Regions from separate parts of the Streptomyces sp. NPDC045967 genome, predicted to be linked through region 1. Evidence: riboswitches for the same ligand, from Rfam matches in the RefSeq annotation. Region 1 holds a riboswitch; the other holds the start of a gene.
What was found. Region 1 has a riboswitch for ZMP and ZTP ahead of AC07FY_RS04320 (bifunctional 5,10-methylenetetrahydrofolate dehydrogenase/5,10-methenyltetrahydrofolate cyclohydrolase). Riboswitches for the same ligand answer to the same signal wherever they lie in the genome.
Positions count from the first base shown of each region.

Region 2: it holds a riboswitch for ZMP and ZTP, as region 1 does, so the genes downstream of both, AC07FY_RS21385 (serine hydroxymethyltransferase) here and AC07FY_RS04320 (bifunctional 5,10-methylenetetrahydrofolate dehydrogenase/5,10-methenyltetrahydrofolate cyclohydrolase) in region 1, are expected to answer to the same signal.

Region 1 covers NZ_JBWKLE010000002.1:94,555-105,010, forward strand. Annotated here, with positions in the region: gene AC07FY_RS04305 (amino acid permease) at 1-369, shown strand, start outside; gene AC07FY_RS04310 (RNA polymerase sigma factor) at 487-2,079, opposite strand; partial or broken gene AC07FY_RS04315 (SAM-dependent methyltransferase) at 2,297-2,919, opposite strand; ZMP/ZTP riboswitch at 2,948-3,041, shown strand; gene AC07FY_RS04320 (bifunctional 5,10-methylenetetrahydrofolate dehydrogenase/5,10-methenyltetrahydrofolate cyclohydrolase) at 3,126-3,971, shown strand; gene AC07FY_RS04325 (NAD(P)/FAD-dependent oxidoreductase) at 4,062-5,540, opposite strand; gene AC07FY_RS04330 (hypothetical protein) at 5,611-6,027, opposite strand; gene AC07FY_RS04335 (hypothetical protein) at 6,024-7,022, opposite strand; gene AC07FY_RS04340 (hypothetical protein) at 7,366-7,782, shown strand; gene AC07FY_RS04345 (helix-turn-helix domain-containing protein) at 7,768-8,565, opposite strand; gene AC07FY_RS04350 (hydroxysqualene dehydroxylase) at 8,603-10,417, opposite strand.
Region 2 covers NZ_JBWKLE010000011.1:54,311-66,183, reverse strand. Annotated here, with positions in the region: gene trpS (tryptophan--tRNA ligase) at 1-728, opposite strand, end outside; gene AC07FY_RS21385 (serine hydroxymethyltransferase) at 1,007-2,275, opposite strand; ZMP/ZTP riboswitch at 2,310-2,400, opposite strand; gene rocD (ornithine--oxo-acid transaminase) at 2,509-3,714, shown strand; gene AC07FY_RS21375 (glutathionylspermidine synthase family protein) at 3,782-4,972, opposite strand; gene AC07FY_RS21370 (hypothetical protein) at 4,987-5,289, opposite strand; gene AC07FY_RS21365 (DMT family protein) at 5,406-6,278, shown strand; gene AC07FY_RS21360 (carboxymuconolactone decarboxylase family protein) at 6,397-6,888, shown strand; gene AC07FY_RS21355 (hypothetical protein) at 6,916-7,461, opposite strand; gene AC07FY_RS21350 (hypothetical protein) at 8,055-8,447, opposite strand; gene AC07FY_RS21345 (hypothetical protein) at 8,428-10,236, opposite strand; gene AC07FY_RS21340 (malate dehydrogenase) at 10,370-11,359, opposite strand; gene AC07FY_RS21335 (DUF3017 domain-containing protein) at 11,526-11,873, opposite strand, start outside.

The sequences.
Region 1 (10,456 bases):
GTGGTCGGCGTGGTCGTCACGGTCGTCCTCGCCTCCGCCCTGACCGTCTACAACTACACGGCCGGCCCGGCGGGCGTGTTCGAAGTCCTGGTGCTCGTCACCACGTTCACCGCCACCGTCCCCTACCTGCTCTCCACCGCGGCGCAGCTCTACTTCCTGCTGTCGGGCCGGGCCGAGCGGGTCCACCGGGGGCGCCTGGTCCGCGACGGTGTCCTGGCCGGGCTGGCGTTCGCCTTCTCCCTGTGGCTGGTGGCCGGGTCGGGCTACGCCGCCGTCTACCAGGGAGTGCTCTTCCTCTTCGCGGGCGTGGCGGTCTACGCCGTGATGGCGGCCCGCAGGCGGCATGCCGCCGAAGCGGCCGCGGCGTAGCCGCGGGGACCCCCGCGTGCGGTGACCGGAACGGGCGAAAGGCACCCCGCGCAGCCGGAGCGGGCGTGCCCGCTCCGGCTGCGCAGGGTGCCTCCCTGCCGTGTCCCGCCCGACGGCTCAGTCGAGGTAGTCGCGCAGCACCTGCGAGCGCGACGGGTGGCGCAGCTTCGACATGGTCTTGGACTCGATCTGGCGAATGCGCTCACGGGTCACCCCGTACACCCGCCCGATCTCGTCCAGGGTCTTGGGCTGGCCGTCGTTGAGGCCGTAGCGCATGGAGACCACGCCCGCCTCGCGCTCGGAGAGCGTGCCCAGGATCGACTGGAGCTGCTCCTGCAGGAAGGTGAAGGAGACCGCGTCCGCGGGCACGACCGCCTCGGAGTCCTCGATGAGGTCGCCGAACTCGCTGTCGCCCTCCTCACCCAGCGGGGTGTGCAGGGAGATCGGCTCCCGGCCGTACTTCTGGACCTCGATGACCTTCTCGGGGGTCATGTCGAGTTCCTTGCCCAGCTCCTCCGGGGTGGGCTCGCGGCCCAGGTCCTGGAGCATCTGGCGCTGCACGCGGGCGAGCTTGTTGATGATCTCGACCATGTGCACGGGGATGCGGATGGTGCGCGACTGGTCGGCCATGGCGCGCGTGATCGCCTGGCGGATCCACCAGGTCGCGTACGTGGAGAACTTGAAGCCCTTGGTGTAGTCGAACTTCTCCACGGCGCGGATCAGGCCGACGTTGCCCTCCTGGATCAGGTCCAGGAAGAGCATGCCGCGGCCGGTGTAGCGCTTGGCGAGGGAGACCACCAGGCGGAGGTTGGCCTCCAGCAGGTGGTTCTTGGCCCGTCGGCCGTCCTCGACGAGGATCTCCAGCTCGCGCTTGAACGCGGGCTTGTGGTCCTCCTCCTCTTCGAGCTTGTACTCGGAGAACAGGCCCGCCTCGATGCGCTTGGCGAGCTCCACCTCCTGCTCGGCGTTGAGGAGCGGCACCTTGCCGATGAGCTTGAGGTAGTCCTTGACGGGGTCGGCGGTGGCGCCGGCCACCATGACCGTCTGCGCCGGGGCGTCGTCCTCGTCGTCGTCGGACAGGACGAACCCCTGGGTGCCCCCGGCCTTCGGGGTCTCCTCCTCGGCCTCGTCGGCGAGGTCCTCGGCCGCCCAGTCCTCGCCCTCCACCGCGGGGGTCTCGCCCTCGTCGGCGTCCTTGGCGCCGGCCTTCTTCGCCGCCGCGGTCTTCTTCGTGGCGGTCTTCTTCGCGGCGGTCGCGGTCTTCTTGACCGCCCGCTTCTTCGGCTCGGCGGCGGCCTCGGCCGTCGCCTCGTCCTCGGTGGCGGGGGCCGACGGAGCGGATATCGCCGCGGCGGCGGCCGGGGGCGCGGCGGCCGAGGTCTTGCGCGCGCCGATGGGGCGGGGCGCCGCGGTCGCCTTCTTGGCCGCGGTGCGGGCCGGGGCGGCGGCTGCCTTGCGGGGCTTCTTGGCAGCGGCCTTCGTGGCGGGAGCGGCGCTGACGTGGAGGGCGACACCCTCCTCGTCCAGGACCTGGTTCAGGCTGCGCAGGACCCGCTTCCACTGGTCCACCGGGATGCGGCCGGCCTCGAAGGCCTGGCGCACATCGTCACCGTTGATGTGACCCTGCTCGCGGCCGCGCTCGACGAGCGCGACGAGGGCCTCCGATTCGGCGATCTCCGGAGGGAACGTACGGGACGGGCTGAGCGACACAAGGAGCCTCTCGTTGCGAGCAGATAAAGGGCGGGCGGGACATCATCGCGCGAATTGGGGAAACAGCCCCGAGGGGGGTCCGTATTCCGGCGGCCGCGCGAGGACACCTGTCGGTTCATCGCATGCCCGAGTCGATTCGTTACGCGCTGAATTGAGTGACCTGCGCCACGCTGTGGCCGTGCAACCTTTCGGGAGCGGATCCGTCCGCCCCCGATCGTCAGCCCGTTTTGCGGGCTTCGATCAGAAGCGGGCGGTGTGCGCGACGAACGGGCCCTCGCGCTCGATCCGTTCGTGCAGCGCGCGCAACCGGTCCCGGTACCGCCCGACCGTGAAGCCAGGCACCATCCAGATCACCTTACGGAGAAAGTAGATCACGGCTCCGATGTCGTGGAACTCCGTGCGCAGCCGTTCCGGGCGCAGGCCGACGACGTCCAGGCCCGCCCGTGCGGTCTCCGCCGCCGCGTCGTCGGGGTGCCGGAGGCGGCGGACCGCCTCGGGCTGCGGGCCGAGGAAGTACTCGACCAGCTCGAAGACGCTCGCCGGACCGACCTGCTGGGACAGGGAGGTGCCGCCGGGCCGCAGGACCCGTGCGATCTCGTCCCACCACACCGTCACCCGCACCTCACCGCCGCCGGTCTGGATGTCCAGCTCGGAGCGGACGTGGCCCAGTCGCTCCGCGAGCAGCCGCTGGTAGCCCCAGGACGGACGCTGCTCGGTGGCCCGGCCGTCGAGCCACGAGAAGTCCCAGCCGTCCACGCAGACCGATTCGGCCTCGGCGACGAGGTGGTCGAAAGTACGCGTCCTTCCCGGATCGTCCCAGCTCGGGAGCGGGCCGACCACCGGATTGCCCGGCGGTCGACTACAGTGGTCGGCGGGCCGTGACTGGCGTTCGGGTGGATCACCACCGGGGAGCGGCCCGCGTACGTTCCGTACGCAGACTGCCGCGCGCCTGGGCGAACCGCGATCCGCAGCGACGTTCAGGAGACCCCGTGACGACTGCCCAGACTGCCCGTGAGTCCGCCGCCGGGACGCCCGCGGCCCGGCTGATGGACGGCACCGCCCTCGCCCGCCGCATCGCGGAGCGGACCGCCGGCCACGCGGCGAAGATCACCGAACGCACCGGCACCGCGCCCTGCCTGGCGACCGTCCTGGTCGGCGAGGACCCCGCCTCCGTCACCTACGTGCGCATGAAGCAGAACCGCTGCGCCAAGGCCGGGATCACCTCGCGCCACGTGGAGCTGCCGGCGTCCACCACCACCGAGGAGCTCGTCGCCGCGCTCACCGCGCTCTCCGAGGACCCGGAGATCAGCGGCATCCTGCTCCAGCACCCCGTCCCGCACCACATCGACGAGCGCGCCGCCTTCGAGGCCATCGCGCCGGGCAAGGACGTCGACGGGGTCACCATGCACTCCTTCGCGGCCATGGGCTTCGGGCTGCCCGGCTTCGTGTCCTGCACCCCCGGCGGCATCATGCGCCTGCTCGCCGAGTACGACGTGGACCTCACCGGCAAGCACGCCGTGGTCGTCGGCCGCAGCGCGATCCTCGGCAAGCCGGCCGGCATGCTGCTGCTCGAGCAGAACGCCACCGTCACCTACTGCCACTCCCGCACCCAGGACCTCCCCTCGATCGTGCGCCAGGCCGACGTGCTGGTCGCCGCCGTGGGCAAGGCCGAGTTCATCCGCGGCGAGGACATCAAGCCGGGCGCCGTGGTCCTGGACGCCGGCTACAACGAGGGCAACGTCGGCGACGTGCACTTCGAGTCCGCCGCCGCCCGCGCCTCGCTGATCACACCGGTGCCGGGCGGGGTCGGCCCCATGACCATCGCCGTGCTCCTCGAGCAGACCGTCCGGGCCGCCGCCGCGCAGGCCGGCTTGGCCCTCACCGACCTCTGACCGCGCCGTACCCCCTTCCGCACGGCGAACGCCCCGGGCCCCGCGGCCCGGGGCGCGAGCACCTCGCGGATCAGGAAGACGGAGATCCGCTCACCGGGCCTGTCCGACGGGGTCGACCGGACCGACCGGACCGACCGGGTCCACCGGGCCCGCCGGGCCGGGTGTCCCGGGGACCGGGCCGAGCCCGGCGACGGCCCGTTCGGCGGCGGTCAGCGGCGGCGCCTTGAGCGCACCCCGCTGCGACGCGCGCAGGACGTGCCAGACCACCGACGGGTGCAGCCAGTGCCCGGGCCCGCTGCTCATGGTCAGCACCCGCAGGAGCGCGGCGGTGAGCGCCTCGTGGGTGGTCGCCCCCGTCATCAGCCGGTTGACGTAGGCGTTGAGCAGGCCGGTCCCCGCCCGCGGCTTCATCCCCGTCGCCCCCGGATACAGGATGTCCTGCGAGGTGGCGAGCTCCCAGGCGGTGCTGACCAACGGGGCGATCGCACGCTGCGCCTCGCGCCCGAAGCCGGGGTGGCCGAGCCCCTTCTGCCGCAGCAGGGCGCGCACGGCCAGCAGCCCCTGGGCGGCGACCGTCATGCCCTGTCCGTAGAGGGGGTTGAAGGTGGCGACGGAGTCGCCGACGGCGAAGAACCCGTCGGGCAGTTCGGCCTTCTCGAAATGGATCCGGCGGTTGGCGGTGCCCTGGGTGACGGCGACGTCCGTCAACGGCTTCCTGCCTTCGAGGAGCTCGCCGACGACAGGGTCGCGGACGCCCTTGGCGAAGGGGATGAACCGGTCCGGGTCGCCGGTCGGCTGGCCGCCGCGGGTCCCGGAGAGCGTGGCCTGCCACCGCCCGTTCTCGATGGGCACGATGGTGGCCGTCTGCCCGGGGACGGGCACCCGGGGGTCCGACTGCACGTTGACGATGGGGAAGCCCATCGCGTGGGCCCCCTCCGGCGCTTCGAAGATCCTCGTCGCGTAGACGAGTCCGGAGTCGACCTCGGCCTGCCGTATTCCGGTGACGCCGAGGGCCTGGAGCCAGGTCCGGGCGCGGGAGCCCCGTCCGCTCGCGTCGACCACCAGGTCGGCGGAGAGCAGCAGGCCCCGCTCTTCGGGGGTGTCGACCCGGACACCGGTGACCCGGGCCGCCGTGCCCTCCAGCGCCCGGACCCGGGTCCGCTGGAGGGTGGCGACCCCCTTCAGGCCGCTCACGCGGGCGCGGACCACCGCGTCGAGGAGGTCGCGGCTGCAGGAGATGTTGAACTGCTTCTCCCCGCAGCGCGGGATCCAGCCCTGAGCGGTCTTGGAGACGAGGTCGGTGGGCAGGCTGCGGCGCAGGGCGCCGGCGGCCGTCCAGTCGTCGGTGATGCCCGGCAGGATGTCCTCGATGGCGCGGGCGCCGCCGGACCACAGGAGGTGGGTGTGCCGGGCCTGCGGGAGTCCGCGCCGCGGCGCCGGGCCCTCGGGCAGCGGGTCCGCGTCCACGACGGTGACCGTCGCGTGGTCGGCGAGGACGGCGGCCGCGAGCAGGCCGGCCAGGCTGCCGCCGATCACGACGGCGTGGCGGGGCGGGGAAGACGGGGTCATCGTGTCGTGCTCTCTGTCGGGGCCGTGCTGCGGGCATCGGCGCGAGGGGTGCGGGCTGGGTGCGGGCCGGTCACCGTCGTGACACGGGGCTTCCCCCGCCGAGCGAGGTCTTGATGCGCTCGATCGCCTCGGGGAACCGCTCTTCCCGGGGCGCCGGCAGGCAGGGCCTGATGCGTGTGCCGAGGTGCCGGCCGAAGGTCTCGGCGCGCATCCGCGCCGGATCCCCGTGGCCGGCGCGGGCGGCCGCCCGCCGGATCACCTCGGTCGGTGCGGCGCCGCAGGGCACTGCGGCGCCGCAGTGCAGTCCCGGGAGGTCACCGCGGCGGCCCGCCGGGCGCGCGGCCACCGCCGTGCCCGGCCCGTGGCTCCCGCAGATGCCCTGGTCGACCGGCCCCGCGATGAGCTCGACGGCGCCGCACGGCGGCGACAGCCGGAGGTTTGCCGGCGGATTCCCGGCGGGGTCGCGCCGTCCACGCGTGGTCCTCATCGCGTTCCCCCCTCCGCGGCCGGGCCCTCACCGGCCGCCGGACGGCCGAGCTGACCCTCCCGGGCGAGCAGGTCGTCCAGGTGGTCGGCGAGGGACTTCCAGCCCCGGGGGGAGAGCCGGCCGGCCCGGGTGACGATGCTCCGTACGTCGTGCGCGCGCAGCACGGCCAGCATCGGGTTCTCCCGCTGCCGCTGCGCGTACTCCAGTTCCCGCGCGAGGGAGCCGAGTGCGGTGCCGAGCGCCTCGGCGTCGTCGGCCAGCAGGAAGCCGGCCTCCACGCCGAAGAACCGCTGGATCCCGGCGGCCGCGGCGAGGTTCGGCAGGCCCTCGCCCTGGGCGAGGCGGGTCAGCGACTGGCCCGACGCGTCGAAGGACTGGGCGATGGCCGCCAGCGAGTGGGGCTGCCCGTCCTCCCGGAGCCTGGTCCGGCGCAGGTGGGCGAACCGCTCGCGCACCTGCGCCTTTAACGGGGGGCGGGGAGGTCTGCCGTCGAGGGTCAGCCGGATGGCCTGCGGGGTGAGGCCGGTGAGGTGCGAGAGGTGCTCCGGATCGCCCTCGCCCTCAGGGGTGAGGGCCAGGGCCCGCTCCACCGCGCTCTTGCCGTCGGCCAGCAGGAAGCCGGCGTACACCCCGAAGAACCGCTGCACACCGGCCGCGTGACCGAGCCGGGGCAGGCCCGTGCCCGAGTTGAGCGGGCCGAGCGAGGCCCCGGGAGCGCCGAAGTCCCCGGCGATGGCGGCGAGCGGCCACTCCCGGCCGTGCTTGTCACGGCGGGTGGCGCGCAGCCGCAGGAAGCGCAGGTGGACCCGCTGCTCCAGCGGGAGCTCGGCGGCCCGGCCCGCGACGACGGCCGCGATCCGGTCCGGTTCGACCCCGGAGAGGTGGCTCAGCCGCGGGAGGGCCAGGACGTGGGCCGGGTCCTGCTCGCCGCGCTCCGACAGTTCCTCCACGCGCCGCCAGAGCGCGGTCAGATCAGGTCGGGCGGCGGCTCGCACCGGCTGCTTCTCCGTAAGTCGACAAGACGTTCGAGGTGGCGGGGCTGCGTGAAGCCTAGCCGTCCACCTGACGCCGAACCAGCGGTAACACAACATTCCCTGCCCTACGGCTCAAAAGAGGTTGGTACGGCTGTGGAGTTGCGGTCGGGGCGAAAGGCGCCGGTTGGGCCGAGGTGCGCCCGACGCACTCGGAGCCACTGGTCGGCAGGTCCTTCGCGGGCTTCCCGAACCGCCCGGGACCGTGCCTTACCTCCCGGGTAATCGACCCCGCCGGGGCCGCGCACTCGGCTCCGGGGCCCGTGTCCCCATCTTCGGACGCGACGTCGACGGAGGCGGATTCCCCATGTCCGCAACCCTGATCGGCAGCATCGCCCGCACCGCCGAGCCGCGGACGGCCCTGCGCCGCTTCCTCGCCCTCGACTCCCTGGTCACCACTGGCAACGGGCTGGCGTACGCCGCCTTCTCGGCGCCGCTGGGCCGACTGCTCGGGGTCGGGCAGGGATTGCTGCTGGGGCTCGGGATCCTGCTCGTCGCGTACGGCGCCGGCGTCGGCCTCCTGGCCTCGCGCAGGCGGCCGCCCGCGCTGCCGGTCAAGCTCGTCGTCGAGACCAACTACGCATGGGCGGCCCTGAGTCTGCTCTCGCTCGCGCTCTGGCTCGCCCCGACCACCGCGGGCGCCGTGTGGATCCCGGCGCAGGGGCTCGTCGTCGCCGGCTTCGCGCTGCTCCAGCAGCTCGCCCTGCGCTCAGCCGTCGAGTGAGCGCAGGTACTTCGCCGTCGCCGGGTCGGCCGGGAGCAGGGTTTCGATGGCCAGTTCGGCCACGGTCACGTCCATGGGGGTGTTGAAGGTCGCGATCGAGGACACGAAGGACAGCACGTGGCCGTCGTGTTCGAGGACCAGCGGGAGCGCGATGTGCGCGACGGGCCCGTCCGGTACACCGCCGCCGCCCGGGCGGTCGGCGACCGGGTAGCCGGAGACCTCCTCGTACAGGGCGCGCAGCGGCTCGGACCGGGCCAGGGCGATCTGCCGCTCCATCTGCTCCAGCAGGTGCCCGCGCCACGCCCGGAGGTTGCGGATCCGGGGAGCCAGGCCCTCGGGGTGCAGGGTGAGCCGCATGGCGTTCATCGGCGGGGTCAGCAGGTGCTCCGGCAGCCCGTCCATCAGCATCGCGACACCCCGGTTGGCGGCGACCACGTGGTAGGTGGCGTCGACGACCAGCGCCGGGTAGGGCTCGTAGCCCGTCAGCAGCCGCTCGATGCCCTCGCGCAGCGGCTCCATGGAGGGGTCGTCCAGGGCGGTCTGGGCGAAGCGCGGGGCGTAGCCGGCGGCCAGCAGCAGGGCGTTGCGCTCCCGCACCGGCACCTCCAGGCGGTCCGCGAGCCGCAGCACCATCTCCTCGCTCGGCCGGGACCGTCCGGTCTCGATGAAGCTGATGTGCCGGGACGAGGAGTCGGCGCGGCCCGCCAGTTCCAGCTGGCTGATGCCGCGCCGCTCCCGCCACGTACGGAGCAGGGCGCCGATCGCGGGCGAGGAGGTGGTCATGCCCCGACGGTAGCCGAGCGCCCCGGCCGCGCCCGGATCAGCCCAGGTCGAAGGCGTTGGGCAGACCGAGGCGGTAGCGCCACAGGTCGTGCCGTTTGGCGGACTCGATTTCAGGGGCCCGGTACAGCGGCCGGACCGTGCACCGGGCCGCCGGTGAACCGTCGCGGTCGAGGAGGGAGTTGACGGCGGCCCGGGCGGAGGCGTTCGCCCCCTCCATCGTCGCCAGGTCGATGTCGACCGCCACGTAGTCCCCGCTGAGGAAGAAGTTCGGGATGCGGGTGTGCGCGCTCGGCCGGTTGTGGAAGGTGCCGGTGGGGTGGATCAGCAGCTCGTCCTCGTTGGTGGGGTGCGGGGTGCCGAGCCCGTCCACGCCCGGATCCAGGAACCACGAGTGCAGCGCCGCGTCGCTCAGCGCCGTCCGCCCGGTGTCGTTGAGGGACGCCTTCAGCTGGGCCCACACCTCGCGCGCCACCTCCTCGCGGGTGCACTGCTTGGCCGTCTTCCCGTACAGGATCCCGGGCTTGTCCCACTCCGATATGTCCACCGACAGGCAGTCGACCGCGCCGCCGTCGCCGTAGTCGGCGGGGAAGTCCCGGGCGGGCCAGTGCTCGGCCTGCTGGATCGCCGTCAACGACCACGGCGAGTCGATGCAGTTGAGGTGGCCGTGCACCAGCGGGGCCCGCTCGGCGAGATAGAACTGGATGCCGGTCATCCAGTCGGTCCGAAGCCGGTCGCAGCGCCCCAGCATCGGATCGGCGGCCCGCAGCCCGGCGCTCCAGGTATGCCGGGCGTGCTCGACGGGCAGGGCCGAGACGTAGTGGTCGGCGGTGGCGGTCTGCCGCGCGCCGGCCGGGTCCAGGACGTCGACCCCGCTCACCCGGCCGCTGCCGTACCGCACCTCCCGCACGGTCCAGCCGATCCGGAACTCCACCCCGAGGGTGCGCAGGTGCGCCTCCCACGGGTCGATCCACGCCTCGTTGGTGGGCAGGTTGAGGATCCGGTCCGGCGGGCCGTCGGCGCCCCGGCCCAGCAGGTTGAAGACGAAGGCCTCGCCGAGGGTGCCGACGGTGCGGGTGGAGGCCTCCTCCGCCTTGGTCGCCACGATGTTGCGGGTGACGCCGACGGCGAGGATCCGCTGGTACTCGCTCGACATCCGCGCCGCGCGAACGAATTCCCACCAGGGCGTGTGCTCCCAGACCGCGTCGCGCCGCTCGTCGCAGCTGGTGAGGAAGACCAGCGCGCGGTTGACGAAGTACGCCGTCTCGTGGGGCGGCAGCCGGACCAGTGACTGCAGGATGCCGGTGAGGGCGCGCCGGAACTCTTCGGGGGTCAGCTCGGCGGGTGCGTGCTCCGGCCAGGGGATGGGCGCGCGCAGGTCCTCGCGGCCGCCCGCCCGGGCGAACATCATCTCGCGCGGGGCGACGAGGTTGTCCCACACCCCGTTCGCGTTGCCGGGGAACGGGATGCGCCGCATCGTGTCGGGCAGGTTGTGGTAGATGCCGGGGATGAAGCGGAAGCCGTGCTCCGCGGGCAGCGGCCGGCGGCCGCCGCGGGCGCTGCCGGGCACGTCCATGCTGCGCGCCTTGCCGCCGAGCGCGCGGCGTTCGTACACGGTCACGGCGTAGCCCCGCTCGGCCAGTTCGTGCGCCGCGGTCAGCCCGGCCACCCCGCCGCCGAGTACGGCCACGCGCCGGCCGTCCGGTGCGGCCGCCGAACCCGCCCCGGCCTCGATGCCCGCCCCCGGCACGGCCGCGGCCGGTGCGGCGGCCAGGCCCGCCGCCAGGGCGCCCCCGGCCGTGGCGGCCGCGGTCCCCGCGATGAACGTACGTCTGGAACTTCCTGTGGCCACCATGGCGGTGCCGCCCCTTCGCCCTTGTTACCGCTGGTAACG
Region 2 (11,873 bases), on a different contig from region 1:
GGCTTGTGCGCGGTGTCGAAGCGGATCTCGGCCTCCGCGTCGGTGACCGCGCTCTTGATCTTCTTCTCGGTGGCCTTCGGCTCGTCGAGGAGGTTGATCAGGCCCTTGGGGGACGACGCGGACTTCGACATCTTGATCGCCGGGTCCTGGAGGTCGTAGATCTTCGCGACCTCCTTGACGATGTGCGCGGCGGGGAGAGTGAAGGTCGGTCCGAAGCGCTGGTTGAAGCGCTCGGCCAGGTCGCGGGTGAGCTCGATGTGCTGGCGCTGGTCCTCGCCGACGGGGACGGCGTTCGCCTGGTAGAGCAGGATGTCGGCGACCTGGAGGATCGGGTACGTGAACAGCCCGACGCTGGCGCTGTTGACACCGCCCTTGGCGGACTTGTCCTTGAACTGGGTCATGCGGCTGGCCTCGCCGAAGCCGGTGATGCAGTTCATGACCCAGCCGAGCTGGGCGTGCTCGGGCACGTGGCTCTGGATGAAGAGCGTGCAGCGCTCGGGGTCCAGCCCGGCGGCGAGCAACTGCGCGGCGGAGAGGCGGGTGTTCGCGCGCAGGTCCTTCGGATCCTGCGGCATGGTGATCGCGTGCAGGTCGACGACCATGTAGAACGCGTCGTGCGTCTCCTGGAGGGCGACGTACTGGCGGATGGCTCCGAGGTAGTTCCCGAGGTGGAACGAACCGGAGGTGGGCTGGATGCCGGAGAGCGCGCGAGGACGATCAGAAGCCATGGGCCCATTCTCTCAGGTACGGGACCGGGCTCGGCCCCGCCGCCGGCCGGATCCCGCCCGGCGCGTCGACGGCCGGCGGGACCGGGGCTCCGGCCCGGCCCCTGCCGGCGGGACTGAGCGCGTCGGGGCAGCCGGCCCCGGCCGCGTAGGAGGCGCGGGGTCAGGGGCGCAGCCCCGGTCCGTCAGCCGCGCCGGCGCCCGGGCCCCGCCCCGCCGACACGGCGTGAGTAAGGTCGTGAACACGGCGTGAGCCCGGCACGGGCCCCGGCACGGCCCGGTCAGGCCAGGGGGAGGCCCGGGGCCGGATGCGCGGCCATGAGGGACGCGACCTCGGCGCGGACCGCGCCCAGCCCGGCCTCATCCGCCTTCGCCGCCGCGTCGACCGCCCGCGCGATCCACTCCGCGACCTGCGCCATGTGCCCCGTACCGAGCCCGCGCGACGTCAGCGACGGCGTGCCGATCCGGATGCCCGACGGGTCGAACGGCTTGCGCGGGTCGAACGGCACCGTGTTGTAGTTCACCACGATCCCCGCCCGGTCCAGCGCCTTCGCCGCCACCTTGCCCGGGACGCCCCGCGAGGTCAGGTCGATCAGGATCAGGTGGTTGTCCGTGCCGCCCGACACCAGGTCGAAGCCCCGCTCCAGCAGGGCCTCGGCCAGGGCCTTGGCGTTGGCCACGACCGCGTGGGCGTACGCCGTGAACGCCGGCTGCGCCGCCTCGTGCAGCGCCACCGCGATACCGGCCGTCGTCTGGTTGTGCGGCCCGCCCTGGAGTCCGGGGAACACCGCCTTGTCGATGGCCTTCGCGTGCTCCTCCCGGCACATCAGCATCGCCCCGCGCGGGCCGCGCAGCGTCTTGTGCGTGGTCGTGGAGATCACGTCCACGTGACCCGCCGGGGACGGGTGCGCACCGCCCGCGATCAGGCCCGCGATGTGGGCCACGTCCGCGACCAGGACGGAGCCGGCCTCCTCGGCGATCGACGCGAACGCCGCGAAGTCGATCGTGCGGGGCAGCGCCGTACCGCCACAGAAGATGATCTTCGGCCGCTCCGCCAGCGCCAGCTCCCGCACCGCGTCGTAGTCGATCAGCCCGGTGTCGGCCCGCACCCCGTACTGCACGCCCCGGAACCACGAACCGGTCGCCGAGACGCCCCAGCCGTGCGTGAGGTGCCCGCCCATCGGCAGCGCCATGCCCATGACCGTGTCGCCGGGCCGGGCGAAGGCCAGGTACACGGCCAGGTTCGCGGGCGAGCCGGAGTAGGGCTGCACGTTGGCGTGGTCCACCCCGAACAGGCCCTTCGCCCGCTCGACGGCCAGCGCCTCGACCCGGTCGATGTTCTGCTGGCCCTCGTAGTAGCGGCGGCCGGGGTAGCCCTCGCTGTACTTGTTCTGCAGCACCGTGCCCGAGGCCTCCAGGACGGCGGCGGACACGTAGTTCTCACTGGGGATCAGGCGCAGGGTCTCGGCCTGCAGGTTCTCCTCCGCGGCGACGAACGACGCCAGCTCGGGGTCGGTCGCGAAAAGGGCGGGATGGCGGCTCGCGGACATGGCGGGCTCCTCCGGGGTCGATGTGATCGGTACCCCGCGAGGCCCAGGCGAGCGGCCCTGTCTGCGGTCGAGCGCGCACGACTCCCCCGGAGTTCGTTCTCCGTACGCCAGTCGCCGTGCGTACCGCCCACCTTAGCGGGCGCGGCCCCGAGGAGGTTTCCCCGTCCCCGCGGCGAGCGAGGATGGAGGTGACGCCACCCTCGTCACCGGCCTGACGGACGATCGGAGACCCCGTGTCGACAACTGCTGATGCCATCCGCTCCGCCGACGCGCACAGCGCGCACAACTACCACCCGCTGCCCGTCGTCGTCGCGACGGCGGAGGGCGCGTGGATGACCGACGTGGAGGGCCGCAGGTACCTGGACATGCTCGCCGGCTACTCGGCGCTGAACTTCGGGCACGGCAACCGCCGCCTGCTCGACGCCGCCCGGGCCCAGCTGGACCGGGTCACGCTCACCTCGCGCGCCTTCTTCCACGACCGCTTCGCCGACTTCTGCACCGAACTCGCCGCGCTGTGCGGCAAGGAGATGGTGCTGCCCATGAACACCGGTGCGGAGGCCGTGGAGACGGCCGTGAAGACCGCCCGCAAGTGGGGGTACGAGGTGAAGGGGGTTCCGGACGGCCACGCCAAGATCGTGGTCGCCGCGGACAACTTCCACGGGCGGACGACGACGATCGTCTCCTTCTCCACGGACCACGAGGCCCGCGACCACTTCGGGCCGTACACGCCGGGCTTCGAGATCGTCCCGTACGGGGACCTCACCGCGCTGGCCCGCGCCGTCACCGAGAACACGGTCGCCGTGCTGCTGGAGCCGATCCAGGGCGAGGCGGGGGTGCTGGTGCCTCCCGCCGGGTACCTGAGCGGCGTACGGGAGCTCACCCGTGAGCGGAACGTCCTGTTCATGGCGGACGAGATCCAGTCGGGGCTGGGCCGCACCGGCCGGACCTTCGCCTGCGACCACGAGGGGGTCGTCCCCGACGTGTACGTCCTGGGCAAGGCGCTCGGCGGCGGCGTGGTGCCGGTCTCGGCCGTGGTCGCCGACCGGGACGTGCTGGGCGTGTTCCGGCCGGGCGAGCACGGCTCCACCTTCGGCGGCAACCCGCTGGCCTGCGCGGTCGGCCTGGAGGTCGTCGCGATGCTGCGGACCGGTGAGTACCAGCAGCGCGCCACCGAGCTCGGCGACCACCTGCACCGGGAGCTGAACCTGCTGGTCGGCGGGGGCGGGGTGACCGCCGTGCGGGGGCGGGGGCTGTGGGCGGGCGTGGACGTCGAGCCGTCGCACGGGACGGGACGGCAGATCTCCGAGAAGCTGATGGAGCGCGGCGTCCTGGTGAAGGACACCCACGGGTCGACCATCCGGATCGCCCCGCCGCTGGTGATCGGCAAGGAGGACCTGGACTGGGGGCTGGAGCAGCTCCGGGCGGTCCTGTCGGCGTAGGCCCTGTCGTCAAAGTCCCGCCTGGCCCGCCGCTACTTCGACGACAGGACCGGGCGGGCCGGAGCGCCTAGAGGATGACGTGGGGCAGGAAGCGGGCGTACTCGTCCGTGACCGGCCCCGCCGATTCGCGGATGCCGAGCCCCGCCGCCTCGTCCTCGACGACCCACGCGCCGAGCACCACCCGGTTGCCGTCGAAGTCGGGCAGCGGGGCCAGGCCCTGGAAGCAGTACCGCTCGCCGTCCCGCGCGGCGAACGGCTCGCCGCCCGGTTCGTGCAGGGTGACTCCGGCGCCCTCGCGGCCGAGCAGCGGCTTGGCGACGTAACCGCCCTCCTCGGCCAGCTCCCGCGGGCCGTCGAGGTAGGCGGGCAGCAGGTTCGGGTGCTCCGGGAAGAGCTCCCACAGAATCGCCAGCAGTGCCTTGTTGGACAGCAGCATCTTCCACAGGGGCTCGATCCAGCAGGTGGTGCCGGAGCCGCCACCGTGGTCGTAGGTGCCGAGGACCTGGGGCCCGAACTCGTCCGTGGCCAGCCACTCCCACGGGTAGAGCTTGAAGCAGCTGCGGATGAAGCGCAGCTTCTCGTCCACGAAACGGCCGGACAGGCTGTCCCAGCCGATCTGCTCGACGGACAGCGCCTGGGTGTCCAGGCCGGCCTGTTCGGCCGTCTCCTGGAGGTAGGCGACCGTCATCAGGTCCTCGCCGAGCTCGTCGGTCTCGGAGTGCGCGAAGTGCAGCGGGCCGGGCGGCAGCAGCTCGGCCTGGCGGCGCCACGCCTCGACGAGGCGTTCGTGGAGCGAGTTCCACTGGTCGGCCCCGGGGAACCGCTCCTCCATCCAGAACCACTGCGGACTGGCCGCCTCCACCAGGGAGGTCGGGGTGTCGGCGTTGTACTCCAGCATCTTGGCCGGGCTGCCGGTGCCGTCGTAGCGCAGGTCGAAGCGGCCGTACAGGGAGGGCTGTTCCGCGCGGCGCCGCCACGACTCGGCGACCAGCGCCGCCAGCCGCGGGTCGGTGATGCCGAGGTCCGCGAAGCGGTCCTGCTCGACGATGTGCGCGGCCGCGGCCAGGCACATGGCGTGCAGTTCCTCGACCACGTTCTCCAGCGCCTCGACCTCGGGGAGCGAGAAGGAGTAGTACGCGCTCTCGTCCCAGTAGGGGCGCAGGGAGCCGTCCGGATAGCGGGTGAGGGGGTAGATGAGCCCCTGTTCCTCGACCGTCTTCTGCCAGTCGGGGCGGGGCTCGATGGTGTGCCGCTTCATGGTTCCGGTTTCCCTCAGCCGCCGCTGGAGCCGGAGCTGGAGTGGCCGCCGATGCCGCCGCGGGTGACGGCGGACTTGTCGAAGCTGCCGCCGCTGACCTTTCCGTTCTTGATGGTGCCGCCGTAGTAGTAAGCGCCGGTGCCGCCGCTTCTGCAGTCCTTCTTGTTCAGGTGCTCCAGCGTGGAGCGGGACGCACAGCGCTTGTCGGGCTCCCCGCTGCTGCCGCAGGCCACGAGCGTGGCCGCGAGCAGGCCCATTCCGCCGAGGGCGACGGCTCCCGAGCGCATACGGCGCGTGTTGGTGCTGCTGGTGTCCATACCTGCTGCTCCCCCTAGGTCCTGGCGTGCTCCCGACAGACTAGAGCGGAGCCGGGGGCCGACGGAATCCGGCCGTGCCGAGATCCGTGACCTAGAGTCAGTTCGTGCTCATTGGGATGATTTGCGCGCTCGGTGCGGCGGTCTGTTTCGGTACGGCGTCCGTCCTGCAGGCGGTCGCGGCCCGGACGGCCGAACCCGGGACGGGTTCCGGCGTGGACCTGGCGCTGCTGCTGCGGGCGGTCCGGCAGTGGCGGTATCTCGCCGGTCTGGCCCTGGACGCGGCGGGCTTCGCGCTCCAGATCGTCGCACTGCGCCACATCCCCATCTACACGGTCGGGGCCGCCCTCGCGGCAAGCCTGGCGGTCACGGCGGTGGTCTCGTCCCGGCTGCTGAAGGTACGGCTGTCACGGACCGAGTGGGGCGCGGTGGCGGTGGTGTGCGCGGGGCTGCTGATGCTCGGACTGGCCTCCGGGCCGGAGGGTACGGGGACGGGCTCGCTCGCGCTGAAGCTCGGACTGCTGGCGGCGACGGGGCTGATCCTGCTGGTCGGCGCGGTGGCGGGCCGGCTCCCGGACGGCCCGCGTGCGCTCGTCCTGGGCCTGGCGGCGGGCACGGGCTTCGGCGTGGTCGAGGTCGCGGTCCGCCTCATCGACTCCGTGCGGGACCTGGGCGACCCGGCCCTGTACGCCCTCCTGCTGGGCGGCGGCGCGGCCTTCCTGCTGCTCACGTCGGCGCTGGCGCGCGGCTCGGTGACGGCGGCGACGGCCGGCATGATCCTGGGCGAGACGGTCGGCCCGGCCGTGATCGGCGTGGTCTGGCTCGGCGACCGCCCCCGCGAGGGCCTGGCCTGGCTGGCCGTGCTCGGCTTCACGGTGGCCGTCGCCGGAGCCCTGGCACTGGCCCGCTTCGGAGAACCCCCGGAGACCGCACCGGAAGCCGCCCCGGACCCCGTCCCGAACCCTGCGCCGGACGCCCCGGGCCCGGCCTGATCCGCCGAGAGGTCGAGAGGGCGGGAGGTCGAGAGGGGGTCGGCGCCGGACGTGGCCCAGGATCCGGCCAGGGAAATGGACCATGCCGGCGGGCCGCCTCCCTCCTAGGGTGAGGCGCATGACCACCACACCGAACGCCCCCGAGCACACCCCCCGCATGCACATGGCCAGGCTCGCGCCCGAGGTCTACAAGGCCGTCCTGGGCCTGGAGACAGCCTCCAAGAAGGGCTTGGACCCGACCCTCGTCGAACTCGTCAAGATCAGGGCCTCCCAGCTCAACCACTGTGCGTTCTGCCTGGACATGCACACCAAGGACGCCATGGCGGCCGGGGAGAGCGTGGAGCGGATCGTTCAGTTGGGTGCCTGGGAGGAGTCGCGGCACTTCTACACCGAGAAGGAGTTGGCGGCGATCGAGCTCACGGAGGCGGTCACGGTCCTCACCGACGGGTTCGTGCCGGACGCGGTGTACGAGAGGGCCGCGCAGCACTTCGAGGAGCGCGAGCTGGCCCAGTTGATCGCCGTGATCGCTACGATCAACGTCTGGAACCGCATCGGCGTCACCACGCGCATGGTGCCGGGGCACTACACGCCGGGCATGTACAAGAGCTGATCCGGCCGCCGTCCGCGCCCGCCCGGGTCATTCCACCCGGAAGGACTCGACGGCCGTCGTGAGGTGTTCGCGCACGAGCGGGACGTCCGTGTCGGGCCCGAAGGCATTGAGGACCCACCGGGTGTCGTCCGCGGCGACGACGAGCCGCACGATGCCGTGGGCGGCGGGCTGGGTCGAGGCGGGATCGTCGTAGACGTAGACCTGCTCGCAGCCGTCGCCGTTCACGGCCTGCCGGGAGATCTCCCGGTAACCGGGGGACGCGCTGAGGTTCCCGGTGGTGTCGACCAGGGTCTCGCAGGCCGACTTGGAGTCCTGAGGTGCCCGGACGATCTGGAGCCCCGCGCCCTGGTCGCCTCCGGCAGGGCGGTAGACGGTCCCGTAGGCGCTCTCGCCGGGACTGGCCTGCCACCCCTCGGGAATGCGGACCGCGAAGCCGGACACCGTGTCGCGCACCTCCGTGGACGAAGAGCGCGGTGCGGGACCGGAGGTGTCCGGACCCTTCGCGCCACCCGGGTACAGCCAGCCGGCCACGGCGACGGCGCCCAGGACGGCCACGGCGAGGGTCGTCCCCACCGCCACCAGGGCCCGCCGGTCCCGCCACCGCGGGGCGTCCGGCGGGTACGCGTAGGGGTGCGCGGGTGGGGCGACCGGGGGCCCGGGGGACGGGCTTCGCGACGGGTCTTCCGGCGGATACGCGAACGGGTTCCGCGACGGCGCCCCACCGGCGGGCGCGGCCGCAGCCCCACCGCCACCGCCACCGCCCCCGGGAGCCGATCCTCCGCCCAGTCGCACGGAGTCGGCCTCCTCCGGGGACGCGGCGGATCCTGGGGCCGCATCGGCAACCGGGGAGGCACCGGCGGGCCGTGCGGCCGGGTGCGTCGGCGCAGCTGCGTGCGCGGCCGGCGGCGCGTCCGCGTGCGAACCCGTGGGCGCGGTCGGGTGCCTGCCGGGATCCTTGCCCGAGCCCGCGGGTCCGCCGGGGGCAGAGGCCGCGCCCGGGGCCGGGGCCGAATCCGTGGCTGTGCCCGGCGCCGGGGCCGTGCCCGCGCCCGAGCCCGCGCCCGGGTGCGATGCGCGGTTCGGCGCGGGGGGCTCCGTCGGGGGTGGGCGTTCCCAGCGTTGCGACCGGGGGTTCCAGCGGACCCCGCCCTCCCCCGTCGCCACCGTCAGCCCCCCAGCGAGGTGAGCAGGGCGGCCAGGGCGGTGGCCGCGCTCACCGAGTCCACCAGCGGTGCCCACCTCTCCAGCGTCCCGCGCAGCCGGGCCGGCAGACCCTCCCGCACCTGGCCCTCCGCCTCCAATTCCCCCGCGACCTCGTCCAGTTCGCCGTCGAGGGCCGCCCGCTCGGGACTGCGGGGCAGCCGTACGAGGGCCGCGCGGAGCTCCCGTACGGCCTCCAGCAGTTCCTCGGCGCCCGGCTGCCCGGGCTCCCCCGTGCCGCCGCCCCCGTGCACGGTGCTGTTGATGTTGTGCGCGCCGCCGATGCTGAAGCTGCTGCCGTGGATCTCACCGATCCTTACCGCCGACTGCTCCGCGCCGCTACCACCGCTCGCTGCCACCGCTTCTCCCCTTTCCGCTGCCCACGCCCCGGCCCGAGCCGCGGGCCCGCTCCCGGCCCCGGTCCCGGTCACCGTCACCGTCTCCGTCCCGGTCCGGACCCCGGTGGTTGCTGACGCTGTTGCGGCTCTGCCCGCCGATGCCGAACGCGCTGTTGTTCACCGATTGGATGAAGACCGCGCCCTCGGCCACGTTGACGGCCCGCTCCGCGAACTCCCTGGTGTGCCAACCCGCCTCGTGCAGGGCCACGGCCACCCCGCCGACGATCCGCTCCTGCACCGTCTTCAGGTACCGGTCCAGGTCCATCAGCTGGAAGAGCGACGCGTCACTCTGCGCGGCGAGTTCGCGTACGGACACGGCCGGTCCGGCCGGGATGGCGACGCCGTGCCCCGCCGTGGCCATCCGCCACGGGATGCGGACCGCGCGCAGCAGCGCCAGCAGCGCCGGCCCGAGGGCGCCCGCGCCGTTGACGACCGCCCAGACGACCTTGGGGAGGGCGGTGCCGCGCCGCTGCCGCTGGACGGTGTCGTCGGCCCGCTGGAAATCCGGCCGGACGGGCAGCAGCACGTGCGGCGCCACTTCCAGCATCAGCATGCCGCCCTGCGTGTGCACGCGGATGAAGACGGTGACGACGAGGTTCTCGTCCCAGCCCCCGATCCGCACGCGCAGGAAGTGCCGGCGGCGCTCGCCGCCCTCCTCGATGGCGGCCGCCCGGTGCTCGGCGAACGCCTCCGCCGACAGGTCCGCGGAGTCGACGTCGGGCAGCCCCTCGGCCGGCAGGAACACGCACTCGTCGATGACGAGCTCCCGCAGCCGGTCCAGCACGGCGGCCTCCGCCTCCGGCGAACCGTGCGGCGACGGCACGCGCAACGCCTCCAGACGTGGCCGGATCCGGTCCACGATCCGCGCGTTGTCCAGTTCCTCGGCCTCGCCGTCGCCGCGCGGGCTCAGTTCCACGGTCAGCTGCCACGGCCGGTGCGCCCGGCCCGCGCCGCAGAACGGGTTGCGCACGTCGTACAGGACCAGCGGCGCGTGCTGGCTCCGCTGGATCCGCGCGCGGGCCCGCCCGAAGCGCCGGCCCGTCACCACCAGGTCGCCCGCCCCGGCCGCGTAGCCCTCCCGGTCCAGCGTGAGGTGCAAGGCCCGCGCCAGGTAGCCCCGCTGGAGTCCGGCGACGGTCGTGAGCAGCAGGAAGACCAGTACGGCGACCCAGGAGTAGGCCTCCCCGTAGAACCGCCCCATCCGCGGCCACTCCAGGAGGAAGCCGAGCGGGTTGCTCGCGATCACGTCACCGAGGAAGGGGAAGAACCGGTCGGCGTCCCCGAAGCGCAGCGGCTCCATGCCGCGGTCGGCGAACCCGGCGACGACCCCCCACAGAACGTTGCCGAGCATCCACAGGGCGTAGCCGCGCAGCAGGTACTCGACGATCCGGCTGCCGCGGCCGGTCCGCTCCCGGCGACGTCTGATCTGGCCGGCGCCGCCGAGCAGGAGCCCCGGGACGATCAGGAACAGGGTGAAGGTCTGGAGGAGCAGCAGGCCGAACGCCCAGACCGCGACCACCGCCGCCGCCCAGGCGATCTCCATGTGCCGGGCGCGCAGGGCGTGGGCCAGGACGCGCGCCGCGTCGAAGCCGTAGGAGGGCGCGACGAAGCGCTCCTCGTGGACGTACAGCTCCTCGATCACCCGGTCGCGGTAGGCGGAGTCGAGGTAGACGCCGGCGCACAGCAGCCGTCCCGCCTCCGACTGAGACGGGTGGACGGGCGTTCTGCCGTCCGGGTTGGTGCCACTCACCGAGTCCCCCCTCAGGTGTGGAGGGAAACCGTACGGGGCCGGGCGCCGCCCGGACAGGGCGGATCGCGCCAAAAGGCCCCGGCGCAAAGGGCGCCGGGGCCTTTCAGGGTGTTCGCCGGTGGAGTGCCGCCGCTCAGATCAGGCCGAGCTGGCGGACCGCGTCGCGCTCCTCGACGAGCTCCGCGACGGAGGCGTCGATGCGGGCGCGGGAGAACTCGTTGATGTCCAGGCCCTGGACGATCTCGTACGCGCCGTCCTTGGTGGTGACGGGGAAGGAGGAGATGATGCCCTCCGGGACGCCGTAGGAGCCGTCCGACGGGATGCCCATGGAGGTCCAGTCGCCCGCGGCGGTGCCGTTGACCCAGGTGTGCACGTGGTCGATGGCGGCGTTGGCGGCCGAGGCGGCCGAGGACGCGCCGCGGGCCTCGATGATCGCCGCACCGCGCTTGGCGACGGTCGGGATGAAGGTGTCGGCGAGCCACGCCTCGTCGCTGACGACCTCGGCGGCGTTCTTGCCGGCGATCTCCGCGTGGAAGATGTCCGGGTACTGGGTCGCGGAGTGGTTGCCCCAGATGGTGAGGCGCTTGATGTCGGAGACGGCGGCGCCGGTCTTGGCGGCCAGCTGCGAGATCGCGCGGTTGTGGTCCAGGCGGGTCATCGCGGTGAAGCGCTCGGCCGGTACGTCCGGGGCGGCGGCCTGCGCGATGAGCGCGTTGGTGTTGGCCGGGTTGCCCACGACCAGGACCTTGATGTCGTCCGCGGCGTGGTCGTTGATGGCCTTGCCCTGCGGCTTGAAGATGCCGCCGTTGGCGGACAGCAGGTCGCCGCGCTCCATGCCCGCGGTGCGCGGGCGGGCGCCGACGAGCAGCGCGACGTTGGCACCCTCGAAGCCCTGGTTCGGGTCGTCGAAGATGTCGATGCCCTTGAGCAGCGGGAAAGCGCAGTCGTCGAGCTCCATGGCGGTGCCCTCGGCGGCCTTCATGCCCTGGGGGATCTCCAGGAGGCGGAGCTTGACCGGCACGTCCGCGCCGAGCAGGTGGCCGGAGGCGATGCGGAAGAGCAGCGCGTAGCCGATCTGGCCGGCGGCGCCGGTGACGGTGACATTCACGGGAGTGCGGGTCATGGCCTTCTCCGTTAGACAGCTGGCGGTGGGGCGTCCCCGCCCCATGTGCTGGAGGACGCCGCTCCCCAGTAAATCTTGACGTGAAGAGACATCCGCGGTCAGGCTATCGGACCCTGGCGCCGCCGGGGCCCCGGGGGCCCGTTCGACCCGGCGGCGCGCCCGGCGGTCAGCGGACGGTGAAGCGGACCGCCGTCTCCAGGAACGGGATGTCCAGCACCGGCTTGGGCCCTATCACCAGCGCGAGCAGCGTGATGGCCACGCCCAGCAGCCCGTACGTGACCATGTCCGTGAAGCGGGAGCGCACCGCGAGCATCCCGACCGACGGCAGGACGCGCCGCAGCACCGAGGCCGCGATCAGCGCCACGCCGATCACCAGGCAGCCGATCCGGGGATGCCCCACCGCCGTGACGAGCAGCCCCGCCGCGGTCGCGGTGAGCACGCTGAGCATCGGCCACTGGCGTGCGGGCGTGGACACCGCTCCCGGTACGGCCCTGCCGCTGCCCTCGGGGCGGGC